DNA from 3 places in the Lysinibacillus sp. FN11 genome. Region 1 is predicted to be linked to each of the others. Evidence: riboswitches for the same ligand, from Rfam matches in the RefSeq annotation. Region 1 holds a riboswitch; each other region holds the start of a gene.
The links. Region 1 has a riboswitch for S-adenosylmethionine ahead of metK (methionine adenosyltransferase). Riboswitches for the same ligand answer to the same signal wherever they lie in the genome.
Positions count from the first base shown of each region.

Region 2: it holds a riboswitch for S-adenosylmethionine, as region 1 does, so the genes downstream of both, metA (homoserine O-succinyltransferase) here and metK (methionine adenosyltransferase) in region 1, are expected to answer to the same signal.
Region 3: it holds a riboswitch for S-adenosylmethionine, as region 1 does, so the genes downstream of both, NP781_RS06595 (YezD family protein) here and metK (methionine adenosyltransferase) in region 1, are expected to answer to the same signal.

Region 1 covers NZ_CP102383.1:3,129,531-3,131,737, forward strand. The annotation lists gene metK (methionine adenosyltransferase) at 1-1,129, opposite strand, end outside; SAM riboswitch class I at 1,388-1,506, opposite strand; gene pckA (phosphoenolpyruvate carboxykinase (ATP)) at 1,896-2,207, shown strand, end outside.
Region 2 covers NZ_CP102383.1:2,011,433-2,013,639, reverse strand. The annotation lists gene NP781_RS10765 (hypothetical protein) at 1-308, shown strand, start outside; gene NP781_RS10760 (nucleotide excision repair endonuclease) at 359-730, opposite strand; SAM riboswitch class I at 934-1,045, shown strand; partial or broken gene metA (homoserine O-succinyltransferase) at 1,169-2,103, shown strand; gene NP781_RS10750 (GerAB/ArcD/ProY family transporter) at 2,144-2,207, opposite strand, start outside.
Region 3 covers NZ_CP102383.1:1,276,921-1,279,127, reverse strand. The annotation lists gene NP781_RS06605 (VOC family protein) at 1-345, opposite strand, end outside; gene NP781_RS06600 (flavin reductase family protein) at 495-980, shown strand; gene NP781_RS06595 (YezD family protein) at 1,070-1,225, opposite strand; SAM riboswitch class I at 1,296-1,391, opposite strand; gene NP781_RS06590 (DUF418 domain-containing protein) at 1,562-2,207, opposite strand, start outside.

The sequences.
Region 1 (2,207 bases):
TACGACCAAAATGTCCATATGCAGCAGTTTGTTTATAAATGGGACGACGAAGATCAAGCATTTTAATGATACCTGCTGGGCGTAAATCGAATAGCTCGCGTACCCATTCAACGATCTCGCTTTCTTTCACTCTACCTGTGCCAAATGTATCGACAGCAATGGAAACAGGCTGCGCAACGCCAATCGCATAAGCGAGTTGCACTTCAGCACGCTCTGCTAAGCCAGCTGCTACGATATTTTTCGCTACATAACGTGCTGCATATGCCGCTGAACGGTCTACCTTGGTTGCATCCTTACCTGAGAAGGCACCACCACCGTGACGTGCATAACCACCGTATGTATCAACAATGATTTTACGTCCTGTTAATCCAGCATCACCTTTTGGTCCACCAATTACAAAACGGCCAGTTGGATTGATAAAGTATTTCGTATTAGCATCTAATAATTCACTTGGTACAACTGGTGCAATAACAAATTCTTTTAAATCTGCTTGAATTTGTTCAAGTGTTGCTTCTTCATCATGCTGTGTTGAAATAACAATTGTATCCACGCGAACCGGTACATTATTGTCATCATATTCTATCGTTACTTGCGTTTTACCATCAGGACGTAAATAGGCAAGTTCACCTGATTTACGTACTTCTGTTAAACGGCGTGCTAATTTGTGTGCCAAGCTAATTGGTAATGGCATTAGCTCTGGTGTTTCATTACATGCATAGCCAAACATTAAGCCTTGGTCACCAGCACCAATTGCTTCAATATCTGCATCTGTCATAGAGCCTTCACGTGCCTCTAATGCCTGATCAACACCTTGAGCAATATCAGGTGATTGTTCACCAATTGCCACAAGCACCGCTAAGTTCTCAGCATCAAAGCCATATTTACCTCGTGTATAGCCAATTTCAGCTACAGTGTCACGAACAATACCTTTAATATCTACATAAGTAGAAGTTGTAATTTCTCCTGCTACTAATACTAATCCTGTTGTTACAGTTGTTTCACACGCTACACGTGCATTTGGATCTTCTGCTAAAATAGCATCTAAAATGGCATCCGAGATTTGGTCACAAATCTTATCTGGATGTCCTTCTGTTACACTCTCTGATGTAAACAGTCGACGGTTTGTCATTTGGTTTTCCTCCTAAATACTCTTACAATAAGTAGTTGTGTATGAATACGGTACTCATTACCCATGTCAAGTCCGCTCCTAAGGATTGAACTCTCAAGCCGTTACTGCTGCTTTTATCACGAGGATTTCGAAAGATCCGTCATTATAATAAGGAAAGAACTACATATACTTACCTTTACATTGATTTTTAACAATAAAAAAATCCTTTTCTCACGTTACTTTACATGAGGAAAGGAATAATGACTGCGTAACCTTTCACTCTTATCGTTCAAGGGATGTTCCCTTGCATCAGGTTGGCACCAACGCATGTCGTGAAATAGTTCATGCAGGTTGCCGGGTTTCACAGGGCCTGACCCTCCACCAGCTCGGGATAAGAGTATCCGTTCAATCTCATGTTACTGAAAAGGTCGAACGTTGTCAAATATTTTCTTATGTATTACTGTATAGAAAGGAAAGAACTTATTACACAAAAACTTTTCATACTTGGATGATGATGTAAATAGAAGCAAATTAATCCCTACAACATACCTAGCTACTTGTGGTAACATATGTGTGGCTCAATCTTCATGCCTAATTACAGTAGGATTGATGGTATTCTCCTCGAAAAACATTATTTTTTGTCAGTTTATTGAAAAGTGGTAAAAACTCTAAAATAATTTCTTAATTAGTATAGATTATTTAAGCAATTGTGTTATACTATTTTTGAAATTAAGAAAAAATCCCTCTAAATCAAGGGAATACTATAAAAAAGGATGGTATTTAATCGATGAATTCAGTAGAAATTGCAAACGAACTGAAGGAATTATTAAACGGCGGTAACATTAATGTTCAACTTTCAGTACCACAATTAGCAGAAAAAGCTACATCTCGTGGTGAAGCAATGTTAACAGTAGATGGCGCAGTTCGTGCAGAAACTGGCAAATACACTGGTCGTTCACCTAAAGATAAATATACGGTAGAAGAAGAAAGCACAAAAGATCAAATTGACTGGGGTAAAGTAAACCAACCAATTTCTTCTGAAGTGTTCGATAACCTATATGTAAAAGTAATAAAATATTTAAAAGAACGTGACGAGTTA
Region 2 (2,207 bases), 1.1 Mb from region 1:
CAACGATTCATGAGCTAACGGTTGTCCCAGATAATGTCCAAAAAAATATTGTTTCTAATGACAGAATACAACTATTACATGAAAATGATGCTCCATATTATCTTGTTTATTATTCAAAAGGGAATGTATTGGCAAGTATTACAGCTGAGGGAAATAGGCTTATCATCCAGTTAGAAGAAGGCAGCGAGCAAAGGAAAGAGGCTCAGCCCTATGTTTTTCAAATCACCGTCAAGAATCCTGAGCTTGATACCATTGATTTGCGAATAAACGGTCAGAGTACGCCCATTGATCGTATGACCATTATGTGATAAAAGAAACCGAAATCTTTAGATGAGATTTCGGTTTCTTTATGAGATGTCTAATAAAAGACTTTGTCTACGTTATATTTAGAGCGGAAAGTATTAATCGCGTATGTTTCGTAAATTTCACGTTCCATTGGATCTTCTACTTCATAGACTTCAATTTTGAACACTTCATCACGATGGTTTTTCATCGGAGATACATTATCCTCGAAATGTTTTTTAATACGTTGACGAATTTTACGTGCTTTCCCAACAAATAATAGCTCATTCTTGTCATTATAGAATAAGAAAATGCCGCCTTTATCACGTGTGATTTTATGGAAGTCAATAAAACCGAAGTAAGGTGTGATTGGCACATCACCTGGTTTTAAATCTTGTTCACGTTGACGGATTACTAGATCTGGTTTTGGAAATTCAATTTTAATCAAACTATTCACGTTCCTCTCTCTTACTAAAAGTATATGGTAACATAATTACGGCATGTTTACCATAAATTTTAAATGCAGAAACACCACATATAGCAAGCTTAGTGTACATCAATTGAGCAAGGAACATGCACATGAATCACAAAATATTCTATGAATTATTGATATTCTAACTAGTTCGTGTTACAATTCAAGATAATTAAATAATCTTATCAAGAGAAGCTGAGGGATTTGGCCCGATGACGCTTCAGCAACCTCTAACAATTGTTAGAAAGGTGCTAATTCCAGCAAAGGATTTTTTCCTTTGAGAGATAAGAGTGGACGTGAAAAAAATCCTTCTCATTCTATCTCGTATGGAATGAGGAGGATTTTTTAATTTTGTTGCATCCTATGCAAGCAAGGTTTGCTAAAAGAGAGTGATTATAGAGAGGGGAAAGCAAGATGCCAATTAATATTCCGAAAAATTTACCAGCTGGAGAACATTTACGTGAGGAAAAATCTTCGTCATGGAAGAAGATCGTGCGAAAACACAGCAAATCCGTCCATTAAATATATTAATATTAAATTTAATGCCTGAAAAAGAAAAAACAGAGCTCCAATTATTACGTTTATTGGGGAATACACCATTACAGGTGAATATTACCTTTTTGAATACAGCCACACACGAGTCTAAAAATGTGAGTAAATCTCATTTGCAGCTTTTTTACACAACGTTCAATCAGATTCGACACCGCCGCTATGATGGTATGATTATAACTGGTGCGCCAGTAGAAAAAATGGCTTTTGAAGAGGTCAACTATTGGCAGGAAATTTCAGAAATTATGGATTGGTCAAAAAAGAATGTGACATCTGTGCTACATATATGTTGGGGGGCACAGGCTGCATTGTATCATCATTATGGCATTGGGAAGGTCGAGCTTTCTGCTAAATGCTCAGGTGTCTATTCCCATGTGATTACAGATTTAACTGTAGATTTGGTACGTGGCTTTAGTGATTTATTTACTGCGCCCCACTCACGCTATACATCTGTTTCGATTGACGAGGTTCGCAATCATCCAGATCTACGATTATTATCCTATTCAGAGGATGCAGGGGTATTTATTGTACAATCAAAAGATAATAAAAATATTATGATTACGGGGCATCTAGAGTATGATGCGACAACGCTAGCCGATGAATACAGTCGCGATGTGGCGAAGGGCATAGATATCGCTGTTCCTGTAAACTACTTCCCGAATGACGATCCGACACAAGTGCCGATGAATACATGGCGTGCCCATACGCATCTATTATTCTCTAACTGGTTGAACTACTATGTTTACCAAGAAACACCATATGAATGGGATTTTGTAGATGAAATCGAATATCATATTTAATTAATAAAAAGTCTAATTTCTTTTCTAGCTTTAAAAGAAATTAGACTTTTTGATTGTCATTTTCTGTTTCCTGCTGAGGTGTTTCGTTTTTTTGAGCTTTGGAT
Region 3 (2,207 bases), 1.9 Mb from region 1:
TGCATCTGGTCCATATACTTCATAGCCCAATGCTCGCAAGCGTCGACCCTCTTCGTCAATATTTTTTGTGCGCAGAGCAATTCGAGAAAATCCCTGGCGCTCTTGATCACGTTTAAACGTATAATGTAGGGAATATGGGTATTGTGCCGCTTGCTCAAATAAATCACGATCATAGATAGCAATTTGTTCAATGTAGCTTAAGCCAAAGTAGCTTAACGTATTATAAGTCCCCCACATCGTGTGCTGCCCACCATTCACTGTATGGACATTTCGTTTATTGAAGAAAACCTTTATATTTTCTGGTGACTCCACTTGATGAACCAGATGATCAAAATATAAAGTCATGGCCATTCCCCTTTCTTTCCCCATTACCTTTACCTGTATGTTTGATTAGTTTAAAATTTACTCAAGAAAAGGAGTTACTAGTAGGATATGAAAAAAAGTTTCGTTTACCTACAAACTCCGTTCACTAATTTCATAAAGAGGTGATTTGAATGACAGATTTAGTAGCTGCTTTTAAATTGGCATTAGGTAATTATCCTACAGGCGTAACAGTTGTCACGACATGTCATGACACAAAACCGATTGGCTTAACCGTCAATTCCTTTGCATCTGTTTCAATCGACCCGCTCCTTATTTTGTGGTCACTCGATAAAAAATCTCAGCTCCATCCCTATTTCACGACTGCGCCAAATTTTGCGGTCAATATTTTAGCGAGTGATCAAGAGCATTTATGTACACTATTTGCTAGTAAAATCCCTGATCGCTTTGCACAAGCATCATGGTCAACTTCCTCTTTAGGACTACCGATTTTACATGATACCGCAGCTAATTTACAATGTAAAACATTTCAGCAAATCGATGCTGGCGACCATACCATTTTTATTGGGCAGGTCGTAGACACTACAAATGCTCAAAAAGAGCCTTTGCTGTATCATCGCCGCCATATCGGTCCCATACCAAAAAGCTTTTATAGCTAGCCTTTACACAAAAAAAGGCCACTTGTAAGCACAGGAAATCCTTCATGCTTATAGGTGGCCGTTTGACATAAGTTCTACTGAAATCATTGTTATTTTTTCTGCGGAAATCTCTGCTTTTCAAGCCTATTAATTTGCACAATCACACCATCTTGAATCGTAATATGCACTTCACCAAATTCAAGATTTTGAATCGCCTTCGCAATTGCCTCTAGTTTCTTATCATCTACTTTTACTGACTGAGCCATACGATACACCCCTTCTTTTTTATCCTTATTGTTCATAAAGAGGCCAACGCATCAAACTGATTGATAGCCCCTCCTATCTCTCAGACACCATCTGTTGGATTTGGCACCTGTTGTCCGGTTGCCGAGGCTTCATTGGGCCAAGTCCCTCCACCTCTCTTGATAAGAGTACTGCGTTTCTTGAAAATAATTCTATAATTCTGCTATAGGAATGTCAATACAAAATATTAGAAAACCTAGTTGAATACTATGCAATATGTCGTTTAGATTAAAAGACTCCCTATACCTAAAGTATTTTATGCCTAGTCAGTGAGAAATAGATGGCAATCCATTAATTTATTACAAGCTCCATTTCCTCATCATGAATTCAAGTGGGCCTCGATGATGTTTAGTCCTCCACCATACAGAAACCACGACACATCCTAAAAAATAACAGCAGGCATACAGCATGGAAAAAGCAAGTGTTTGGTTCTCCAGCTTTTGGCAAATAATTAGTATTCCAATGCCTATAACAACATGGCCAACATAATGCGTTAAAGACATTTGTCCAGTTAATATGAAAGATTGTATAACTTTATTTTTACATGTCTCTACAAGATAGATGGAGCCAACAATGATAACAATAGCCGAAGCCGAATTAGAGAGGACATACATCATATTCGGTGGAATCGGTCCTGTATCAAATAAATACAATGCACTCTCTACATCTAATAAATGAATGGTTGTCATCTTAATGAATAACGTTGAACAAGTCTCAGTCACGATGACTAGCAATAAGCCTATCACCAGTAAGTTTTTTCTTAATGTATGATTTGTTAAATCTAATGTGCCCATTACCATCCCTATCAGAAAGAAGCAAATCCAGGGGAATAGTGGATGATAGCCATTAAACATCAAATTTCTTATAAATCCAGCTGGTGTCCAAAAATCAAGATACTCTAGTAGCACATATGTTGGATGCCAACCAGCAAGGTAACTAAATTGA